3 regions of the Actinoplanes sp. NPDC026670 genome follow, and region 2 is predicted to be linked to each of the others. Evidence: riboswitches for the same ligand, from Rfam matches in the RefSeq annotation. Region 2 holds a riboswitch; each other region holds the start of a gene.
What was found. Region 2 has a riboswitch for cobalamin ahead of AB0E94_RS28975 (MerR family transcriptional regulator). Riboswitches for the same ligand answer to the same signal wherever they lie in the genome.
Positions count from the first base shown of each region.

Region 1: it holds a riboswitch for cobalamin, as region 2 does, so the genes downstream of both, cobN (cobaltochelatase subunit CobN) here and AB0E94_RS28975 (MerR family transcriptional regulator) in region 2, are expected to answer to the same signal.
Region 3: it holds a riboswitch for cobalamin, as region 2 does, so the genes downstream of both, AB0E94_RS47940 (VWA domain-containing protein) here and AB0E94_RS28975 (MerR family transcriptional regulator) in region 2, are expected to answer to the same signal.

Region 1 covers NZ_JBEZXU010000011.1:142,002-149,689, forward strand. The annotation lists gene cobF (precorrin-6A synthase (deacetylating)) at 1-25, shown strand, start outside; gene cobN (cobaltochelatase subunit CobN) at 95-3,625, opposite strand; cobalamin riboswitch at 3,659-3,781, opposite strand; gene AB0E94_RS13705 (nitrite/sulfite reductase) at 3,890-5,638, shown strand; gene AB0E94_RS13710 (precorrin-8X methylmutase) at 5,642-6,259, shown strand; gene AB0E94_RS13715 (precorrin-2 C(20)-methyltransferase) at 6,414-7,688, shown strand, end outside.
Region 2 covers NZ_JBEZXU010000032.1:109,581-117,268, forward strand. The annotation lists gene AB0E94_RS28965 (hypothetical protein) at 1-144, opposite strand, end outside; gene AB0E94_RS28970 ((2Fe-2S)-binding protein) at 312-1,097, opposite strand; gene AB0E94_RS28975 (MerR family transcriptional regulator) at 1,094-1,975, opposite strand; cobalamin riboswitch at 2,030-2,238, opposite strand; gene AB0E94_RS28980 (TetR/AcrR family transcriptional regulator) at 2,236-2,862, opposite strand; gene AB0E94_RS28985 (short-chain fatty acyl-CoA regulator family protein) at 3,063-4,469, opposite strand; gene AB0E94_RS28990 (methylmalonyl-CoA mutase subunit beta) at 4,608-6,410, shown strand; gene scpA (methylmalonyl-CoA mutase) at 6,410-7,688, shown strand, end outside.
Region 3 covers NZ_JBEZXU010000093.1:20,423-28,110, reverse strand. The annotation lists gene AB0E94_RS47940 (VWA domain-containing protein) at 1-2,077, opposite strand, end outside; cobalamin riboswitch at 2,110-2,229, opposite strand; gene AB0E94_RS47935 (gluconokinase) at 2,335-3,888, opposite strand; gene AB0E94_RS47930 (citrate synthase) at 4,160-5,443, opposite strand; gene AB0E94_RS47925 (universal stress protein) at 5,617-6,423, shown strand; gene AB0E94_RS47920 (bifunctional diguanylate cyclase/phosphodiesterase) at 6,453-7,688, shown strand, end outside.

The DNA of each region.
Region 1 (7,688 bases), on a different contig from region 2:
TCTGCTGCGCCGCCGGCAGGCCTGACCCCTGTCGCGCCGGGTTGTCCGCCCTCTTCCAGCGGTCACCCCGGGCCGTCGTCCGTCTTTCAGCGGGTCATGCCGGGCCGTCTTCCAGGTCGCCCTCCGTCTCCAGGTAGAGCTGCTGGAGGGCGGCCAGCGTCTCCGGCTCCGGCGAGTCCCACAGTTTGCGGTCGGCCGCCTCCAGCAGGCGCTCGGTGATGCCGTGCAGCGCCCACGGGTTGGACTGGCGCATGAACTCCTGATTGTCGGCGTCCAGCACATAGCTGGCGGCGAGCTGCTCATACATCCAGTCGGTGACCACGCCGGCGGTGGCGTCGTAGCCGAACAGGTAGTCGACGGTCGCGGCCAGCTCGAACGCGCCCTTGTAGCCGTGCCGGCGCATCGCGGCGATCCAGCGTGGGTTCACCACCCGGGCCCGGAAGATCCGGGCGGTCTCCTCGGTCAGGCTGCGGGTGCGTGCCTGGTCCGGGTTGGTGGAGTCGCCGATGTACGCCGCGGGCGCCTTACCGGTCAGCGCGCGAACCGTGGCGATCATGCCGCCGTGGTACTGGAAGTAGTCGTCCGAGTCGATGATGTCGTGCTCGCGGGTATCGATGTTCTTCGCGGCCACGTCGATCCGCCGGTACGCGTTCTCCATGTCCCCACGGGCCGGAACCCCGTCCAGGTCACGGCCGTAGGCGAACCCGCCCCACACCGCGTAGACCTCGGCCAGGTCGGCGTCGTCCCGCCAGTTCCGGCTGTCCATCAGAGGCAGGATGCCGGCGCCGTACGCTCCGGGGCGGGACCCGAAGATCCGCGTCCGGGCGCGTCGCCAGTCGCCGTGCTCGCCCTGGTCGCGCAGCGCATGCTCGCGGACGTAGTTGTCCGGCTCGTCGAGCTCGGCGATCAGCTTGAAGGCGTCGTCGAGCAGCGCCACCACGTGCGGGAACGCGTCCCGGAAGAAACCCGAGATACGAACCGTCACGTCGACGCGGGGACGGCCCAGTTCCTCGGCGGTGATCGGCTCCAGCCCGGTGACCCGCCGGGACGCCGGGTCCCAGATCGGGCGGACACCGATGAGGGCCAGGATCTCGGCGATGTCGTCGCCGGCGGTCCGCATGGCGCTGGTGCCCCAGGCGGAGAGGCCGACCGAGCGGGGCCACTCGCCGTGGTCGGCGCGGTAGCGGGTGAGCAGTGACTCCGCCATCGCCTGGCCGGTCTCCCAGGCGAGCTGGCTGGGAATCGCCTTCGGGTCGACCGAGTAGAAGTTACGGCCGGTGGGCAGCACGTTGATCAGGCCGCGCAGCGGGGAGCCGCTGGGGCCGGCCGGCACGTAGCCGCCGTCGAGCGCGTGCAACACATGGGTGAGCTCGTCGGTGGTCTTGGCGAGCCGGGGCACCACCTCGGTGGCGGCGAACTCCAGCACCCGCACCACGTCTGGGTTGTCGGAGATGTCGGGAACGACGGCCGGCCAGCCGGCCTCTTCCATCTTCGTGATCAACTCGCGGGCTTCCGCCTCCACCCGATCGGTCTCCGCGGTGGACGCGTCCTCCGTCAGGCCCAGCGCCTCACGCAGACCCGGCAGGGCGGCCACCTTGCCGGCCCACATCTGCCGGGCCCGCAGCATGGCCAGCACCAGGTTGATCCGCGCCTCACCGGCCGGGGCCGCGCCGAGCACGTGCAGCCCGTCACGGATCTGCACGTCCTTGACCTCACACAGCCATCCGTCGATGTGCATGATGAAGTCGTCGAACTCCTCGTCGTCGGGCCGGTTGGCCTGACCGAGGTCGTGGTCCATCTTGGCGGCCTGGATCAGGGTCCAGATCTGCGCCCGGATCGCCGGGAGTTTCGCCGGGTCGAGGGCCGCGATGTTGGCGTGCTCGTCGAGGAGCTGCTCCAGCCGGGCGATGTCGCCGTAGGACTCGGCGCGGGCCATCGGCGGGATCAGGTGGTCGACCAGGGTGGCGTGCGCCCGGCGCTTGGCCTGGGTGCCCTCGCCCGGGTCGTTGACCAGGAACGGGTAGATCAGCGGCAGGTCACCGAGCGCCGCGTCGGTGCCGTCCGAAGCGGACATGCCGACGTTCTTGCCGGGCAGCCACTCCAGGTTGCCGTGTTTGCCGACGTGCACGACGGCGTGCGCGCCGAACTCGTCGGCGAGCCACCGGTAGGCCGCCAGGTAGTGATGCGACGGCGGCAGGTCGGGGTCGTGGTAGATGGCGACCGGGTTGGCCCCGAAACCACGCGGCGGCTGCACCATCACCACGATGTTCTCGTCGCGGAGAGCGGCCAGCACGATGTCGCCGCCGTCGGTGTAGAGCTCGCCGGGCGGCGGCCCCCAGTGCTGCACGACGCTCTCCCGGAAATCCTCCGGCAGCGTCACGAACCAGGACTCGTAGGCCGAACCCGAGATCCGGACCTTGTTCTCCGATAGCTGCTCCTCGGTCAGCCAGTCGGGGTCCTGGCCACCGGCGGCGATCAGCGTGTGGATCAGGCCGTCACCGTCGAAGGATCCGAAGTCACCGATCCGGTAGCCCTTTTCGGACAGGGCCGCGAGCAGCGCGACGGTGGACGCCGGGGTGTCCAGGCCGACCGCGTTGCCGATCCGGGAGTGCTTGGTCGGATAGGCCGACAGCATCAGCGCGATCCGCCGCTCGGCCGGCGGCACGTGCCGCAGCCGGGCGTGTGCCACCGCGATGCCGGCCACCCGCAGCGCCCGCTCCGGGTCGGCCACGTAGACCGACAGCCCGTCCTCGTCGATCTCCTTGAACGAGAACGGCACCGTGATGATCCGCCCGTCGAACTCGGGGATCGCGACCTGCGTCGCCGCGTCCAGCGGGGAGAGGCCGTCGTCGCTGGCCTCCCACGCGGCCCGCGAGCTGGTCAGGCACAGGCCCTGCAGGATCGGCACGTCCAGGTCGGCGAGCACGCCGACATCCCACGCCTCGTCGTCGCCGCCCGCGCTCGCCGTGGCCGGGCGGGTGCCGCCGGCCGCCAGCACCGTCACCACCAGCGCGTCGGCCTTGCGCAGCTCGGCCAGCAGCTCCGGCGGGGCGGTCCGCAGCGAGGCCGTGAAGATCGGCAGCGCCCGGCCGCCCTTGGCCTCGATCGCCTGGCACAGCGCCTCGACGAAGGCGGTGTTGCCGGCCATGTGGTGGGCGCGGTAGTAGAGCACCGCGACCGTCTCCCGGCCGCTGCTCTCCGCCCTCGGCAGGAGACCCCACTGCGGGGTCTCGACCGCCGGAGCGAACCCGTTGCCGGTCAGCAGCACCGTGTCGGAGAGGAAGTCGTGCAGCGACGCGAGATTTTCCGCACCGCCCTGCGCCAGGTAGGTGTGCGCGTCCGCAGCGACACCGGCCGGCACCGTGGACAGTCTCATCAACTCGGCGTCGGGCGCCTGCTCACCACCGAGGACGACGACCGGCAGACCGCTCGCGAGCAGCGCGTCGAGGCCCTCCTCCCAGGCCCGGCGGCCACCGAGGATGCGCACCACCACGAGATCGACGCCGTCGAGCAGGGCGGGCAGGTCGTCGACAGCGGTGCGGGCCGGGTTGGCCGGGCGCCACGCCGAGCCACTGGCCCGGGCGCTGAGCAGGTCGGTGTCGGACGTCGACAGCAGCAGGAACACAGCGCACTCCCCCTCGGGGTCCGCGCCCCGGGTAGACGGACATCACGGCGACCGGAGTTTCTGGCTCCCAGAGAATCCCCTGGTGACAGTGGCGGGACCGCGCCGGACTCACACCGGCTTCCTCCGCGGCGTCGCCGCTCGTTGGCCCCTAACCTTTCCGAACCCCGGTGTCCCGCGTCAAGGCGGAACGGCCGCTGTGACGCTCCCGACCCGCCGCACGACGGAGGTGAATTCCTGTCGGGGGCCCGCCGTAGTATCCGGGCCATGACTCCCCGTTGGTCGGACACCGACGCCTGTCCCGGCGCGCTGCGGCTGCACGCCGCAGCCGACGGCATGCTGGCCCGGGTCCGGCTGCCAGGGGGGCTGCTGTCCGGCGCTCAGCTGCGCTCGCTGCGCGAGCTCGCCGAGGAGTTCGGCGACGGCGGCCTGGAGCTGACCTCCCGCGCAAACCTCCAGCTCAGAGCATTACGAGAGGGCGATGCGCCGGCCTTGGCGGCCCGGTTGCGGTCGGCGGGCCTGCTGCCTTCCCAGACCCATGACAACGTACGGAACATTGCGGCCCCCCCGCTGTGCGGATCTCCCCTTCGCGCTCTCGTAGGACGGCTCGACCTCGCGCTCCAGGCTGACGCCTCGCTGGCCGCCCTGCCGGGCAAGTTCCTCTTCGCCATCGGCCAGGTCCCACTGGCCGCCGACGTGGCCGCGATCCCCGTCCCGCCCCCGGCCGGTGACGACACCGCCCCGCGTTCGGCCGATGACGACGCTGCCCCGTGTTCGGCTGGTGACGATGCTGCCCCGCGTTCGGCCGGTGACGATGCCACCCCCTGTTCGGCCGGTGACGACGCCGCCCCAGGTCCCACTAGGGCTGGTGCGGTTGTTCCCCGGCCGCGGGTGTCGGCTGACGGTGATCTGTTCGCGATTCGGCTCGGCGGGCACGACACCGGGTTGCGGGCCGGCCATGACGACGTCGTGCCTGTGCTCCTCGCCGCTGCCCACGCGTTCCTGGCGGAGCGGGAGGCGCAGCGGTCCGGCGGGGCGGTGGCCTGGCGGCTACGGGAGCTGGCCGACGGTCCGGCCCGGGTCTCGGCGCGGGTGGTGGCGGCGCTCGGTGTGACGCCCGTTCCGGTCGAGGTGGCGACACCTGCCGGCGCCCCCGAGCCAGGTGACCTGATCGGCGTGGTGCCACAGGCGGACGGGCTCTCGGCGGTCGGGGCGCTGGTGCCGCTGGGGCGGCTCGATGGCGTGCCGCTGAGGGTTCTGGAAAATGCTGACCTGCTGATCGTGACGCCCTGGCGCGGTGTGGTGGTGCCCGATCTGGCGCCGGAGGCGGCCGAGGCGTGGGCGGACCGCCTGACCGGCGCCGGGCTGGCCGTGGCGCCGGGCTCGCCGTGGTCCGGCGTGACCGCCTGCGCGGGCCGGCCGGGCTGCGCGAAATCGCTGGCCGACGTGCGAGCCGACGCCACCACGGCAGCCCGTTTCATCGCCGGCCTCCCGGTGCACTGGGTGGGGTGCGCCCGCGCGTGCGGCAGCCCGGCGTTCCCGCACGTGCGCGCCGAGGCGACCGCCGACGGCTACCTGATCACCCACCGTCCGGCCGATGACGAAGAGCCGGGTGTCCACGTCCCCGCCGCCGTCCGGCAGCCGGCGGTGCCCGCAGGCCGGTCCCCGGTCGATGATCGCGGCCCGGTCGGACCATCGACCCCGAGCCCGCGACCAGCGAGGATCAGCGTCCTCACACCGGCCACGACAGCAGCGGACGACCGGCAGGCCGCTACCGCAGCGGACGGCAGGTTGGTCGCTACCGCAGCGGACGACAGGCCGGTCGCTGCCACGGCGGACGGCCGACCGGTTGCTACCGCGGCGAACGGCCGACCGGTCGCTGCCACGGCGAACGACCAACCGGTCGCTACCACGGCGAACGACCAACCGGTCGCTACCACGGCGAACGGCAGGCTGGAGCACGCGGCGGGGGTAGATCGGCTGGCAGATGCGATAGCGGTGGCGAGGGGATCCTGAGCGATGGAGTACGTGCGTGACGGCGCGGAGATCTACCGGCGATCCTTCGCCACGATCCGGGCCGAGGCTGACCTGTCGGGGCTGCCGGAGGACGTGTCACGTGTGGTGGTCCGGATGATCCACGCCTGCGGGATGGTGGATCTGGTGGAGGATGTCCGGTTCAGTCCGGGGGTGGTGACCGCGGCGCGGAAGGCTCTGCTCGGTGGCGCGCCGATCCTGTGCGACGCCGAGATGGTCGCGTCCGGGGTGACCCGGTCCCGGCTGCCGGCCGCCAACGATGTGGTCTGCACGCTGCGTGACCCCGCGGTTCCGGGGCTGGCGGCGGAGATCGGCAACACCCGCAGCGCGGCCGCGATGGACCTCTGGGGTGACCGGCTGGACGGCGCCGTGGTGGCGATCGGCAATGCGCCGACCGCGCTGTTCCGGCTGCTGGAGATGGTCGAGGCGGGCGCGCCCCGGCCGGCCGCGGTGATCGGGATCCCGGTCGGGTTCATCGGCGCGGCCGAGTCGAAGGAGGCGCTGGCCGAGTCGGGCCTGGAGTATCTGATCGTGCGCGGCCGCCGGGGTGGCAGCGCCATCACCGCCGCCGCGGTGAACGCCCTGGCCTCAGAAGCCGAGTAGAGCCGAGTAGAGCCGAGCAAGCCGAGCAGAGCCGGACGAGCCGAGCAAGGCCGAACAAACCGGCCAAGGCCGAACGAGGCCGAACCCGGCCGAGTAAGACCGGACCGACATCCCCCTCTGGTTGAACGGCCGGAGAACCCACGCAAGGACTTCGATGACTGACGACGCAGCCCGCGGCGACACCGCGGCGGCGATTCCCTCGCAGGTGACGGCCCCGACCGGGCGGCTCTTCGGGGTGGGCCTGGGCCCCGGCGACCCGGAGCTGGTGACGGTCAAGGCGGCGCGGCTGATCGGCTCGGCCGACGTGGTGGCGTACCACGCGGCGCGGCACGGGCGCAGCAACGCCCGCGCGATCGCCGCCGGCTACCTGCGGGAGGGCCAGATCGAGGAGGCCCTGATCTACCCGGTGACCACCGAGACGACCGATCATCCGGGCGGCTATCAGGGCGCCATCGACGAGTTCTACGCGGCGTCGGCGGCCCGGCTGGCCGCGCACCTGGACGCCGGGCGGGACGTGGTGGTGCTGGCCGAGGGCGACCCGTTCTTCTACGGCTCCTACATGCACATGCACAAACGGCTCTCCGGGCGGTACGAGACCGCGGTGGTCCCGGGGGTGACCTCGGTGAGCGCCGCCTCGGCGGTGCTGGGCCGGCCGCTGATGGAACGGGACGAGGTGCTGACCGTCCTGCCCGGCACCCTGGAGCCGAAGGAACTGGCCGCCCGGCTGGCTGCCACCGACTCGGCCGCAGTGATGAAGCTGGGCCGCACCTTCGAAGGGGTCCGGGAGGCGCTGGATCAGGCCGGCCGTCTTGACGACGCCTGGTATGTGGAACGCGCCACCACTGATCGGGAACGGTCGGGCCCGTTGCGCGACGTCGATCCGGCGACCGTGCCGTACTTCTCGCTGGCCCTGCTGCCGAGCCCGGCCGCCACCGCGTTCACGGCCGGGACCGAAGCGGCGGACGCCGAAGCAGCCGGTAGCGAAGCGGCGGACACCGAAGCCGCCGGGACCGAAGGCGCGGGGGCCGAAGCAGCCAGGACCGAAGCCGCAGACGCCGAAGCCGCCGGGGCCGGGGCCGCGGGTCTGGACGTCGTCCTCACGCCGCCCGCCCGGACCGTGGGTCGGCAGACCGGCATGGTCAGCCTGGAGGAGGCGAACGCGACGGCGCTGAGCCGGATCGCGACCGCCGGCCGGGCCGGCCAGGTAACCGTGGTCGGTCTGGGTCCGGGCAGCCGCCACTGGCTGACCCCCGAGGCGCAGGAGGCGCTGGCCGACGCCGACGATCTGGTCGGCTACGGGCCCTATGTGGACCGGGTTCCGCCGAACCCGCGTCAGAACCGCCACCCCTCGGACAACCGGGTCGAGGCGGAGCGGGCCGCATTCGCGCTGGACCTGGCGAAACGTGGCCGCCGGGTGGCGGTCGTGTCC
Region 2 (7,688 bases):
CTGCTGGTTGAGACGGGTGACCCGGGCGGTGCGAGCGCCGATCTGACGGCGGGAGGCGTCGAGTCGTTCGTAGTCGGCCGGCTGGAGCGCGACCATCTCCCGGCCGTCGACGGTCACAGTGTGTTTGTCGATTTTTCGGCCCATGCGGCACCTTCCGTGCAACGGACGACAAGTCACAAGTCAACCACGGAGTTCAACGTGGACCCGTCCCTCGCCGGCTCTACCCGTCGGTCGACCTCGGCTGACCCGTGGACCGAGGGTGCCGAAGATCGCCCATCGGCTTCGGCACCCTCACCACCGTGCCAGGAACCTCAGGCTCGTCGGCGGGCCAGGACCGACCGCCACTGCTCACGGCGGGTCTGCTCGGGTGTCAGCACGCAATCGCCGCAGGTGCCGCCGCCGGGGATCCGGTAGTAGAGGCAGCAACTGCGGCGGACCAGGAACCACCGTTCGTGGCCCGGATCAGGCCGGTGCATTGCCGCGGTGCCGGCCAGCAGGCCCTGGCCGAGCATCGCCGTGACGACGGCGGCGGCACCGGCGGCGTGGCCGGGCACGGTGTCGGCGATCATCGCGGCCGCGCCGCCGAACGCGGACGCCACGTTGCCCCACAGCACCTGCGGTGACAGCCGGAACCTGCTTCGGAACACCTCCAGCACCGGCGTGACGAGGTCGCCGACGACAGTGGCGGTGAGCAGTGCGGCGACGTCGTCCACCGACTGCCCGGTGCAGGGCACGGCGCTGATGTCGTCGTGAGCGATGGGCATCGGGCCACCGTCGACCGGACGCCACCACAGGCGCGTGGTGTCGGGCAGTGGGACGGCGGCGCCGGCGACCGCTGCGGCCAGCGGTGGTGACACCAGCCGGGCGGCCAGACCGAGGAAGACGGTCGAGGCGACCACCCGCTCGGCGATGCCGGCGACCGGTAGTCCGCCCATGGTGGCCAGCGTCTGCCGGGCGATGTCGACCCGGGACGCCAGGACCTGCGGGTCGCACAGGTCGGTGAACGGCCGCCACCCGGCGGTGTCCTCGCGGCGTTCCCAGACGAAGTAGGGGCCGATGCTTGCTGCCGCGGACAGCGCCGGAACCGCGGCGATCATCCGCGGCTTTCGGTGATGAGCGCAGCGACGACGGCGACAGCGTCGGCGAGGGTGGCCGCGGGCATCGTGCCCGGCGGTGACGGTAGCGGCCATCCGTGGCCGGCGGTCACCACGGTGGCCGGCCATCCCGGCGCCGCGGTGAGGGCGGCGAGCAGATCGGGCCGGGCGGGGTGGGGCCGATGGCTCCACACCACCGCGACGACGGGGCGGCTGGCGGCGACCACGTCGGTGATCGCCGCGTCCGGTAGCCCGGCGCCCAGGTGCAGGCAGCCGATCTGATGTTCGGCGAGGGCCGCTTCGAGCGCGTCGAGCGAGGTGAGGTCGCGGGGGTTCCCGGCCGCGACGAGCAGAACCGGCGTCGGGGCGCCGGCCGGTGGGCGGGGTACTGCGGCGAAGGTCTGGCTGAGTTGGCGGGCCAGCAGCCTGCGGGCGGCCGCTCTGCGTGGTTCGCTGATCTGGGCCTGGCTGAGGTGGGTGAAGGCGGGGCCGGCGACAGTGTGCCAGGTGTGCACGACACCGTGTTCGGTGACGGCGTCGTCCAGGGCCGACCGCAGGGCGGGCAGGTCCAGGCGGCGGGCGGCACGGGCCAGTCCCCGGGCCCGGGAGTCGGTGGCCGGGTCACGTAGCGGGTGCTCGGCGGCGGCTGGGCAGGTCGCACGCCGGGCCACCCGGGCGGCGTCGGCGGCCGGCATGCCGCGGGCGGTCAACTGGGTCATCGTGGTGAGCGTGGCGATGTCGCCGGGGGTGTAGCGGCGGTGCCGGCCCGTCTCGTGGCCGGTGGGGCCGAGCCTGTACCGCTGATGCCAGGTCCGCAGGGTGGTCGGTGCCACGCCGAGGCGCCGGGCCAGTGACCCGGCGCTGAGATTCTGCTGCTGCATGGTGTGGTTGTCCACCGCCGACCCGCCCTCGAGGTCACCGTCTGCGACCGCACCTGATCCGGTACGGGCAGTGGCAGGTCTTCGGACTCGTGGGCGTACAGCCTCTTCCTACTGGCCGTCGCTTCCCGAACCTGGTCGAGGTTCAGTGCGTTGACGGCGGTCGTTCCCACTCACCGCTGCGGGGCAGTCCCGGATTCACACCGGGTTCCCTCTTACGACACCCTGTCTGGCGGACAGGGCGAACCGACTGCCCGCCCAGTTTAGGACGGCGTGACCCGTTGCCGCTCGGCGGCGTGGCCGGGCCACAGTTCGGCGACCAGCCGGTGGACGTCGTCGACGGTGCCGGGATCGAGGACCGGCGGCGTGGTGTCGGCGCTGAGCAGGCCGAGTGCCATCTCGGCGTAACGGGCGGCCAGCTCTTGGAGGGTCAGCGGCCCGTCTGGCTGGAACCAGCGGGCGACGCCGCTGCACATCTCCAGCAGGGCGAGCCGGGCCACGCCGGGTTCACGGACCCGGAACTCGCCGGCGGTGACGCCGTCGGCGATGGCGGTCTTCCAGAACTGCTCATAGGTGTCACGCAGACCGGTGATCTCGGTCCGTAGCACGGGCGACAGGGCCCGCAGCTCGTCGTCGGCGACGCGGGTGTGCAGCGGGCGGGCCGCATGGGCCAGGACGTGGATCTGCACGAGGCGGGTGATCCGGGCGGTGGGGGTGCCGCCGGTGCCGGCCTGGGTGGCGGCGCGGATCAGCAGTTGCATGCTGTCGCGCATGATCTCGGCGAGCAGGTCTTCCTTGGTGCTCATGTAGTGGTACAGCGTCGCGGTCGTCGAGGATCCCGACGAGGCCGGCATCGACGCGGACGAGGAGACGATCCGGCGCCGGCGCATCGCCTTCTACCAGCGGCTCGGCGCCGAGTTGCTGCCGGTGCGGGACTATTGCCCGCCCCAACCGGGCGGCCATCCGCATCCGCTGCGGCTGATCACCTCACCGTCGCCCCGGCCGGCTTCGGTACGCGACCTCGTGCTCGCCGTCTACCGGTACCGGTACGACCTGGAACACGGGCACCCGGTGGTCCAGCAGACGCTACTCAACGCTGGTCCACCGCATACGGGATGACGGTCTGCCGGTTCTCGTCGACGAGCAGCTGCCCGGCCGCCGGCGGCCGGGCCCGCTGGGCGCAGTCCCGGCGCTCGCAGATGCGGCAGCCCAGCCCGATCGGGGTGGCCGCGCGCGGGTCGTCGAGGGCGAGGCCGTCGCTGTAGACGAGCCGGCCGGCGTGCCGCAGCTCGCAGCCCAGCGCCACCGCGAAGGTGGCGCGCGGGCTGTGGTGGCCCCGGCCGCCGTGCACGACCGTGCGGGCCAGCCAGAAGTAGCGTTTCCCGTCGGGCATCTCAGCGACCTGGGTCAGGATCCGGCCCGGTGAGCTGAACGCCTCGTAGATGACCCACAACGGGCAGGTGCCACCCAGCCGCGAGAAGTGGAAGTCGGTGGCCGACTGCCGTTTGGAGATGTTGCCGGCCCGGTCGACGCGCAGGAACGCGAACGGCACCCCGCGCAGCATCGGCCGTTGCAGGGTGCTGAGCCGGTGGCAGGCGGTCTCGAAACTGACGCCGTAGTGTCCGGCGAGCAGCTCGACGTCGTAGCGCAGTTGCTCGGCGGTGTGGTGGAAGTCGGTGTAGGGCATGAGCAGGGCGCCGGCGAAGTAGTTGCCGAGGCCGATGCGCGCCAGGTCGGCGGCCGCCCCGGGACCGGCCCCGGCGGCCAGAGCGGTGATCAGCTCGCCGTGGGCGAGGAACGCCAGCTGAGTGGCGAGCTGGAAGGCCCGCTGGCTGTCGGTGTAGTTGGCCGACAGGTGCAGCACCTGGGTCACCGGGTCGTACCGGCGAAGCTCGACGGAGCCGGGTGGCATGGTGAGGACCCGGACGTCGTAGGTGGCGAGCAGGTACCGGCTCAACGTCTCGGCGGCGTGACCGGGCCTGGTCCGCAGGTGTGTGGCGAGTTGCTCAGCGGCAATGTCGAGGGCGTCGAAGTAGTTGAAGTTGCTGTAGAAGAAGTCACGGACCGCGTCGTGGGGTTCGGCGAGCCCGGACACCGGTTCACCCGGCGAGGCGAGGGCGGCGACCCGGTCGGCGGCGTCACGGTAGCGACGGTGCAACGCGACCAGGGCGCGGGCGGCAGCCGGATGGTCGCGGATCAGCTCGGCGGCCTCGGCCGGGTCGACGGCGACGCCACTCGCCTCGTCGGCCAGGGCGGTGCGGACGTCGGCGCCGAGACGTTCGTTGTCGGTGTCGCTGAAGAATTCCGGGTCGACCGCGAAAACCTCGGCCAGGCGCAGCAGGACGGCCGCGGTCAGGGTGCGCTGACTGTTCTCGATCTGGTTGAGGTAGCTGGTCGAGATGTCCAGCCGGCGTGCCAGCTCGGCCTGGGTGATGCCGTGCTCACGCCGCAGGCGGCGCACCTTGCCGTACGCGTAGAGCTTCGCGGCGCCGGACATTCTGCGAAGATAACACTCACAGAGTTCGCAAGGTTTGCAGTTTTGCAGCCCAGGTGGTGGAAATTACGCAAGTTGCGCCACTGGACGCCGGTCGGTGTCGCACCCGAATCTGATCATGTGCGCGCAGGAAGGGGAATCGTGTCTGACGAGCTGACGCTGGGGGCGGACTTCCCCACGGCGACCGAGGAGCAGTGGCGCAGGCTGGCGCTGGCCGCGTTGCGCCGATCCGGCGCCGCTGCCGACGACACCACACCGGAACGGGTGGACGACCTGCTCGCCGCCCACACCCACGACGGGCTGCGGATCGCGGCACTGCACACCGCCGACAGCACACCGGCCGGCCCGACCGGTGTTCCCGGCCGCTTCCCGTACGTACGGGGCGCCCACCCGGCGCACGCGATGGGCACCGGCTGGGACGTTCGTCAGCGGCACGCCGGCGCGGACCCGAAGGAGATCCGCGAGGCAGCCCTCGACGACCTCGAGAACGGGGTGACCTCGCTGTGGCTGGCCGTCGGCGGCCCGTCACTGCCGCTGGACGCCCTGCCCGACGCCCTCGCCGGCGTCTACCTCGATCTGGCCCCCGTGGTCCTCGACCCCGGGCCCCAGTTCACCGCGGCCGCCGACGCCTGGTTCGCACTACTGGGCGCCCGCGGAGTCGACCCGGGCACGGCGAGTGGTGGGTTCGGCGCCGACCCGATCGGCTGGCAGGCCCGCACCAGCGAACCCGGTTCACTCGCCGAGGCCGCCGCGCTCGCGGGCCGTTGTGCCGCCGACGCGCCGGGCATCCGGGCGATCACGATCGACGCGACGGTCTACCACGACGCCGGCGGCTCGGACGCCGAAGAACTCGGCTGCGCCGCCGCCACCGGCGTCGCATACCTGCGGGCGCTCACCGGCGCGGGACTACCCGTCACGACAGCAATGAGCCAGCTCGAATTCCGGTACGCGGCCACCGCCGACCAGTTCGCCACGATCGCCAAGCTGCGGGCCGCACGCCGCATCTGGGCGCGGATCGCGCAGATGTGCGGGGCCGCCGACGCCGGCGGGCAGCACCAGCACGCGGTGACCTCGGCGGCCATGATGACCGCCCGCGACCCGTGGGTGAACCTGCTGCGCACCACGCTCGCCACGTTCGCCGCCGGGGTCGGCGGCGCCCGGGCGGTCACCGTTCTCCCGTTCGACCACCGGCTCGGCTCCCCCGACGGCTTCGCCCGCCGGCTGGCCCGCAACACCCAGATCCTGCTCGTCGAGGAAGCACACGTGGCGCGGGTCCTCGACCCGGCCGGCGGATCCTGGTTCGTCGAGCGCTACACCGACGACCTCGCCCACCAGGCCTGGGAGTGGTTCACCGGCATCGAGCAGGCCGGCGGCATCACCACCGCGCTCGGCAACGGCCTGATCGCCGACCGGCTCGCCGCGACCTGGCAGCAGCGCGAAACCGACATCGCACACCGCCGCGATCCGATCACCGGCGTCAGCGAATTCCCCAACCTGGCCGAGGAATCGCCCCGCCGCAAGCCCGCACCGGAACCGGCCGGCGGCGGCCTGCCGCGGCATCGATATGCGGAGGCTTTCGAACGGCTCCGCGACCGCAGCGACGCCCACCTGGCGGCGACCGGCGCCCGCCCGACGGTCTCGCTGGCCACGCTCGGATCGCCTGCCGCGTACGGGCCGCGGGTCACTTTCGCGACCAATCTGTTCGCCGCCGGCGGCATCGCGGTCACCACCGAAGCCGGGTCGCCGGTGGCCTGTGTGTGCGGCCCGGACAAGTTGTACGCCGAACAGGCGCCCGTGGCGGCCGGGCAGTTCCGGGAGGCCGGCGCCCGGCGGGTGCTGCTGGCCGGACGCGGCGACCATCCCGGTATCGACGGCCACATCCACGCCGGATGCGACGCCGTCGCCGTGCTCGACACCGTCCTGACCGACCTCGGAGTGCAGTGATGATCCCCGACTTCTCCACGGCGAAACTGACCGGCCCGCAACCCGAACCGGGCGAGCAGGAGGCGTGGCAGGCCGCCGACGAGCTGACCTGGCACACCCCCGAGGGCATCGCCGTGCCGCCGCTCTACACCGCCGCCGACCTGGCCGGGCTCGACTTCCTGAACGGCTACCCGGGGATCGCCCCGTACCTGCGGGGCCCGTACCCGACGATGTATGTCAACCAGCCGTGGACCATCCGCCAGTACGCCGGTTTCTCCACCGCCGAGGAGTCCAACGCCTTCTACCGCCGTAACCTCGCCGCCGGGCAGAAGGGCCTGTCGGTCGCGTTCGACCTGCCCACCCACCGCGGCTACGACTCCGACCACCCGCGGGTCACCGGCGACGTCGGGATGGCCGGGGTCGCCATCGACTCCATCTACGACATGCGGCAACTGTTCGAGGGCATCCCCCTGGACCGGATGAGCGTGTCGATGACGATGAACGGCGCCGTGCTGCCGGTCCTCGCGCTCTACATCGTGGCCGGTGAGGAGCAGGGGGTCGCCCCGGAGCAGCTGCCCGGCACGATCCAGAACGACATCCTCAAAGAGTTCATGGTCCGCAACACCTACATCTACCCGCCGGCGCCGTCGATGCGGATCATCTCCGACATCTTCGCGTTCACCTCACAGCGGATGCCGCGGTTCAACTCGATCTCCATCTCCGGCTACCACATCCAGGAAGCCGGGGCGACCGCCGACCTGGAGCTGGCGTACACCCTCGCCGACGGCGTGGAGTACCTGCGGGCCGGCCGCGACGCCGGGCTCGACATCGACGCGTTCGCGCCACGGCTGTCGTTCTTCTGGGCCGTCGGCATGAACTTCTTCATGGAGATCGCCAAACTCCGGGCCGGCCGGCTGCTGTGGGCCAAACTGGTCCGCGAGTTCGGGCCCAAGGATCCCCGGTCGCTGAGCCTGCGGGCACACTGCCAGACCTCCGGCTGGTCACTGACCGCGCAGGACGTCTACAACAACGTCATGCGTACGTGCATCGAGGCGATGGCCGCCACCCAGGGCCACACCCAGTCGCTGCACACCAACGCCCTCGACGAGGCCCTCGCCCTGCCGACCGACTTCTCCGCCCGGATCGCCCGCAACACCCAACTGCTGATCCAGCAGGAGTCCGGCACCACCCGGGTCGTCGACCCGTGGGGCGGCAGCGCCTACGTCGAACGCCTCACCCACGACCTGGCCACCCGCGCCTGGGAACACATCACCGAGGTCGAAGCGGCCGGCGGCATGG
Region 3 (7,688 bases), on a different contig from region 2:
GGTGGTCCAGCGGCATCACGTCGGCGGCCAGGGCGGCGGCCAGTTTGCGGGCCAGGCCCAGACGGATCGGGCCGGACTCGCAGTCGACCACCACCGTGGCCACACCGGAGAGCAACGGGGCCACGCGTAGCGGGTCCGGGCCGCTGGTCGCCCGGCCGTCGGTGACGATGATCAGCAGCGGGCGGCGGCGGGGGTCGCGGCGGCGTTCGGTGGCGATCGTGGTGGCGGCCGCGCGCAGGCCGGCGGCGAGCGGGGTCCGGCCGCCGGTGCGCAGTGCGGCCAGCCGCTGGACGCCCACCTCGTGGCTGGAGGTCGGTGGGAGCACGACGTCGGCTTCCGCGCCCCGGAAAGTGATCATCCCGATCCGGTCCCGCCGCTGGTAGGCGTCCCGCAACAGGGACAGCACGGCCGTCTTGACCAGGGTCATCCGCTTGCGCGCGGCCATCGAACCGGAGGCGTCCACCACGAAGAGCACGAGGTTGGCCTCCCGCCCGACATGGACCGACTCCCGCAGGTCCCGCGGCAGCACCCGGATCCCCCGCATCGCCTGATCAACAGCGGTCTGGTCCAGGGCCGCCCGGTCCAGGGCAGCCCGCAGGGTGGCGAACAGATGTGGGGCTCCGGCGAGTTTGCCCTGTGGGGGGCGGCTTCCCACCACCCGGCCGCGGCGGGCGAAAGCCGGTGAGCGACGGCCGGTGTGGCCGCCCTCGCCGCGGGCCGAGATGCGCAGCGTGCGGGGGCGGTAGGCCGGGCCGGCCGCAACGATCGCGCCGGGCCGGCCGGGGGCGCCGTCCGGAGACTGCGGGGCTTCGGACGGGTCGAACTCGCCGGACGGGGCCTCGGCCGAGGACCGGGAGCCGGCGGGCGAAGGACCGGAGGGCGGGGCGCCGGAAGGGCCGGCCTGATCAGGGGACGCGACGTCCGTACCGTCAGAAGGGCCGCCGTCCCGCGGGCCGTCACCACCGCCTGGTCCGTCCGGGTCCGGGTCCTCGTCGTCCTCGTCCTCGCCGGAGGAGTCGGCGGCGGAGTCGGCGGAACCGGCGGCGCGGTCCTGTTCGGCCTGGCGTTCGGCTTCGGCCAGGGCCTCGTCGAGTTTCTGCTCGTCGGTGCCGGGCGGGTCGAGCGGGTCGGTGCGGCGGCGGTGTGGCAGGGCGAGCCGGGCGGCGTCGGCCACGTCGCCGGCGGTGACCCGGTCGCGGCCGTGCCAGGCGGCCAGGGCCACGGCGCAGCGGGCGACGACGATGTCGGCGCGCATGCCGTCGACGCCGTAGGCGAGGCAGACCCGGGCGATGCGGTCGAGTTCGGCGTCGGGGAGCCGGACCGACGGCAGCTGGGCGCGGGCGGCGGCGATCCGGGTGGCGTATTCACGTTCGTCGGCGGCGAACCGGGCGGCGAACGCGTCCGGGCCGGCCTCGTAGGCGAGCCGCCGCCGGACCACCTCGGCCCGCTGGACCGCGTCGCGGGGCGCGGCGACCGTGACGACCAGGCCGAACCGGTCGACGAGCTGGGGGCGGGGCTCGCCCTCCTCCGGGTTCATGGTGCCGACCAGCAGGAACCGGGCGGCGTGTTTGACCGAGACGCCGTCGCGTTCGACGTGGGCCCGGCCCATCGCGGCCGCGTCGAGGAGCAGGTCGACGAGGTGGTCGGGGAGCAGGTTGACCTCGTCGACGTAGAGCAGCCCGCGGTGGGCGGCGGCGAGCAGGCCCGGCTCGTACGCCTTGACGCCGTCGTTGAGCGCCCGCTGGAGGTCGAGGGTGCCGACGACCCGGTCCTCGGTGGCGCCGACCGGCAGCTCGACGAGGTTCGCGGCCCGCGCCGCCGACGGCCCGCCCGGTGTGTGCGGGCCGTCGGGGCAGCCGGGGTCGGGCGCTGCCGGGTCACAGGCGAACCGGCAGCCGTGCACGACCTCCACCTGCGGCAACAGGCCGGCCAGGGCGCGGACCACGGTGCTCTTGGCGGTGCCTTTCTCGCCTCGGACGAGCACTCCGCCGACGGCCGGTGACACCGAGGTCAGCAGCAGTGCCAGGCGCAGGTCGTCGAGGCCCACCACGGCCGAGAACGGGTACGGAGTCGTCACCAGGATCCCTTCCGGCGGGTGTCCACGCCCGCGCGTCGGTTGTCACGAGCGGCCGGAGTTCCTGGCTCCCGGAATCGGTGTCCGGTCACAGTGGCGGGACCGTCCCGGATTCGCACCGGGTTCCTCCGCTTACCGCTCGCCGGTCACTCTTTCCTACCGGCCGGTGACCCGTCAACGCGGGGTCCGTCACGGCGGGCCCGCCACCGGCGGCGGCGCCGGAGAATGTTGCACGCGAGATTCCCGGCCGTCCGGCGGGTTCAGTTGCGGACCGCCTTCTCGGTGCCGGGGAGGGGTTCGGGGGCCAGCTTGTCGAGTTCGGTGACGACGTCCAGGACGGCGAGGGCGGACTTCTCCACCAGGGGCCGAAGGCGGCGGTAGAGGTCGGCGTCCTGCGGGTCGGGCCGGGTCGGTGCGCCGGTCGGCACCAGGGCGGCGGCGTGGTCCAGGTCGGGCAGGTCGCCGAGGGCGTGCCGGGCCAGGAGGCAGGCGCCGAGCGCGGTGCCCTCGGGCACGTCGGCGACCGTCACCGGCAGGTCGAGGGCGGACGCGAGCACGCCGATCCACAGTTTCGAGGCGGCCGCACCGCCGGTGGCCCGGATCTCGGTCAGCGGGTTGCCCTCGGCCTCGAACGAGTCCCGGACCAGGGCCAGCTGCTGGCAGACGCCTTCGACGGCGGCCCGGACCAGGTGCGGGCGACCGTGTTCGCGGCGCAGCCCGAGGTAGCCGCCGCGCAGGCCGGGCCGCCACCAGGGCGCGCGTTCGCCGAGCAGGTAGGGCAGGCAGAGCAGCCCCTCGCTGCCGGCGACGATCCCGGCCGCCTCGTCGAGCAGCCGGGCGTCCCGGTCGTCGGCGCCCTCGCCGTCGCCCTCGTCGGGCAGGAACGTCTGGCCGGCCCACCTGACCACCGAGCCGGCGTTGTTGACCGCGCCGCCGATCACCCAGCGGTCCTCGGTGAGGGCGTAGCAGAAGAGACGGCCGGCTTCGTCGCCGGTCGGGGCGGCGACGACGGTACGCAGCGCGCCGCTGGTGCCGAGCGACACCGCTCCGACTCCGGGCGGGGTGGCGCCGACCCCGAGGTTGGCGAGCGGCCCGTCGGCGGCGCCGATGACCAGCGGAGTCCCGGCCGGCAGCCCCGCGGCGGCGGCGACCCCGGCGTCCAGCCGCAGGAGGTGTGTGGTCGGGACGACCTCGGCGAGCTGTTCCGGGCGGACCCCGGCGATCCGCAGGGCCTCGTCGTCCCAGCGCCGGGCGTGGATGTCGTAGAGGCCGGTGCCGGAGGCGATCGACAGGTCGACGAGGAACGGGCCACCGGTCAGCGCGGCCACGACCAGTTCCTTGACGCCACCCCAGCGGGCGGTGGCGCGCAGCGTGCCCGGGTCCTCGCCGGTCCACCAGGCGAGCTTGGTGAGCGGGGACATCGGGTGCACCGGGGTGCCGGTGCGGGCCTGCAGCTGCCGGGCCCGGCCGTCGGCGACGATCCGTTCGCACTGGGCGGCGGCCCGGTTGTCGGCCCAGGTCACGACCGGGCCGAGCGGCTTGCCGTTGCCGTCCATCGGGACCAGGGCGTGCAGGAACGAGCTGAGCCCGATGGCGATCACCCGGTCGCCTTTCGCACGGCACTCGGCGGCGACGTCGGTGAGCGCCTTGATCGCGGCGCCGGTCAGGGCGGCCGGGTCGAGCTCGGCGCGGCCCGGGCCGGGCACCGACAGCGGGTAGTGGACGCTGGTCAGGGCGCGGATCTCGCCGTCCGGACCGGCGGCTATCCCCTTGGTCGAGGTGGTCCCGGTGTCGATGCCGATCACGACGTCCATGCGTCTCCTCCCGCCGAACAGGCTGCCCTGCGAGCCTTTCATGCCCGGCGGGACGCCCGATCAAGCCCGGCCGCCTGATCAAGCCCTCGCAGCCCGGCCAGGCCCGGCGGCCCGATCAAGCCCTGCGGCCCGGCCACGGCCAGGGCGGACGGCACTCCGGCCGGGCGACGGCGAGGGCGGCCGGGCGGACGGCGTACCGAATCCGCGGTGGTGACCGCAAGCAAACGCCCCGCCGGAAGCGACCGGCGGGGCGTCAGTGGAACGAAATCGGTCAGCGCTGCTCGACCGGGACGAAATCCCGGACCGGCGAACCGGTGTAGATCTGCCGCGGGCGGCCGATCTTGTTGGCCGGGTCGGCGATCATCTCGCGGTACTGGGCGATCCAGCCGGGGAGCCGGCCGATCGCGAACAGGACCGTGAACATGTCGGTCGGGAAATTCATGGCCTTGTAGATCAGGCCGGTGTAGAAATCGACGTTCGGGTACAGCTTGCGGGAAATGAAGTACTCGTCGGAGAGCGCGATCTCCTCGAGCTTGAACGCGATCTCCAGCAGCGGGTCGGGCTTGTCGAGAGTCGACAGCATCTCCTGGGCGGCCTTCTTGACGATGGCGGCGCGCGGGTCGTAATTCTTGTAGACCCGGTGGCCGAAGCCCATGAGCTTGACGCCCTTTTCCTTGTTCTTCACTCGCGTGACGAACGAGTTGACGTCTCCGCCGTCCTTGCGGATCTGCTCGAGCATCTCGAGGACCGCCGCGTTGGCGCCGCCGTGCAGCGGACCGGAGAGCGCGCCGATGCCGGCCGAGATGGACGCGAACAGGTTGGCCTGCGAGGAGCCCACCAGGCGCACCGACGAGGTCGAGCAGTTCTGCTCGTGGTCGGCGTGCAGGATGAACAGCATGTCCAGGATCTTGGCGACCTTGGGGTCGACGTTGTACTGGACGGTCGGCAGGCCGAACGTCAGGCGCAGGAAGTTCTCGACGTAGTCGAGAGAGTTGTCCGGGTACGGCAGCGGGTGGCCGATGGACTTCTTGTAGGTGTACGCCGCGATCGTCGGAAGTTTCGCCATCAGGCGGATTGCGGAGATATCGACCTGCTCGGAGTCGAGCGGGTCGAGCGCGTCCTGGTAGAAGGTGGACAGCGCGGTGACCGCCGACGAGAGCACCGACATCGGGTGCGCGTTACGCGGGAAGCTGGAGAAGAACGTGCGCATCTCCTCCTGCAGCAGCGTGTGCACGCGGATCTTGTCGGCGAAGTCCTGCAGCTGCGGCGCGGTCGGCAACTCGCCGTTCATCAGGAGGTAGGACACCTCGAGGAACGTGCTCTTCTCGGCGAGCTGCTCGATCGGGTATCCGCGGTAGCGCAGGATCCCCTGGTCACCGTCGATGTAAGTGATCGCCGACTTGGTCGACGCGGTGTTCACGAAACCCTGATCGAGGGTTACGTAACCGGTCTCCTTCAGCAGAGCACTGACGTCGATGCCGCCCGGACCGTCGACGGCCTTCGTGACCGCCATCGACAACTGACCACCAGGGTGGTCGAGCTTGACATCCGTCATGTATTTCCCTCACTTCACCGGCAGATGTCCCAAGGATTTTGCCGTTCACCGTAAACCCTCAACCTGAATGGGTCATCAGGTGGCCACCTGTTGAGGCATTGGTCACCAGTACGTATGGGTCGTTGCGCCATAGACAATGGTCGGTATATTGCGACTTCGTTACGGGAGGGCCCATGCAGATCCCGAGTCAGGGACCCGTCGTCGTGGGTGTCGGCGACCCGGCGACCGACGCGGCCGCGGTCCGCCTAGCCGCGCGGGAGGCGTGCTCCCGCGGACGGGTGTTGCAGGTCGTGCACGCTTTCACCGGCCCCGGCGACGCTGGCTGGGGACCGGCCCGGCGGAGCGCCTCGCACCTGGTCGAGGAGGCGGTCTCCATAGCGAAGCGTTCCACACCCGGGGTCGATGCGCGGCCGCATCTGGTGGATGGCCCGGCCGGACGGGTGCTCCTGCGCCTGAGCCGGGGCGCGGTGCTGGTGGTGGTCGGCGGCCCGCTGGTCGAGGTGGTGGCGCGGGCCTGGTGCCCGGTGGCGGTGAGCCGCGCGCAGCGGACCCCGTCCGGCCCGGTGGTGGCAGCCGTGGACGGCTCGCCCTACGGGACGCTGGCGCTGCGGTTCGCGGTCGAGGCGGCCGGCCGGCGGGGCGGGACGGCGCACGTGGTGCACGTGACCGGGCCGGGGCGGGAGGCCGACGGGCAGCGGGTGCTCGACGAGGTCACGGCGCGGGCGGGAGCGGTGGCCGTACGCCATCGGCTCCTGATCGGCCCGGCCGGGACCACGCTGGTCCGGGTGTCGCGCCGGGCCGGTCTCCTGGTGCTCGGGCCGCGTGGGGTGGACGCCTCCGGGCGGCTCGGTTCGGTGGCCGAGGAGGTGTTGCGCCGGGCGGCCGGTCCGGCCGTCTTCGTGCACGGTGCGCGCCGCCCGGCAGGTTTCGTGAAGCCCGGTGACGGGGTGCCCGTATTGCTACCGTTGACGCATACATAGGTCTTCGGGCTGTACGGGAGGAATGCCCGGTGCGATCGGTACTTCCGCCGGGAATCGCCCGCCGCCTCTGGCAGATCATGGCCGGGGCCGGCACCGTCGCCACGATCCTCTACGCGATCTATCCGTCCTCGTCGATCGGCGAGGCGGCGTTCGCCCTGCTCGCCGTCGCCGTGATGGCCGCCTGCGTGATCGGGCCGCGGCGCTGGGACGCCGAACCTCCGTCGGCCTGGCGCTCGATGGCCGCCGCCGCGATCCTCTTCATGATCGGCGTGCTGATCCGCCCGACCGTCTCCGAGATGGCCATGCCGTGGCCGCTGCTCGCCGACATCGCCTCGTTCAGCGGTTACCTGCTGCTCGCCGCGTTCGTGCTGATCCTGCTGCGGGCCCGGGGCAGCCTGGACCGGCACGCCCTGCTGGACGGCCTGACCGTCTGCCTGTCGGCCGGCGTCGCCAGCGCCCTGCTGCTGGCCCTGCCCGCCGCCGAGGTGGCCGGCCGGCCCGCCCTGCTCTCCGCCATCCAGGGCATGTATCCGCTGGTCGACGTGATGGTCGTGCTGCTCATGGTGAACCTCACCTTCACCGCGAAGCACTGGCCGGTCAGCCTGATCGCGCTGATCGTGATGATGGTCGGCATCTTCGCCGGCGACCTGGCCTACGCGATCGAGGGCGTGGACGGCAACATCTACGCGTCGCCGCTGCTCAACGTGCCGTTCCTGCTCGCGTACACGGCGCTCGGGGTGGCCGCCCTGCACCCCTCCGTGGTGGACATGGGCCGGGCCGCGAAACTGCCGGCCCAGGCCTGGTCGTGGCCGCGCCTGTCGCTGCTGATGCCCGCTCTGGCCGTGCCGTTCGCGCTGCTGCCGACCCCGGTCGCGGAGACCGCCGTCGGCCGGGTCATGATCGCCGTGGCCGGCGCGCTGTCGGTCACGCTGCTGCTGATCCGGGCCGTCTCGGCGGTCCGCGCCCAGGTCGCCGCCCAGCTGCGCTCGGAGCACCAGGCCACCCACGACCCGCTCACCGGGCTGCCGAACCGGCAGTCGATGTCGTCGGAGGTGGCCCGCCTGGTCACCGTGGCCGACCCGGAGGGACACGACCGGGTCTGGGTCTACATGCTCGACCTGGACGGCTTCAAGTGGGTCAACGACTCGTGGGGCCACGACACCGGCGACCAGCTGGTCATCGAGGTGGGGCGGCGGCTGCGGGCGGCCGTCCCGATCAACATCCCGGTGGCCCGGGTCGGCGGCGACGAGTTCCTGCTCGGCTTC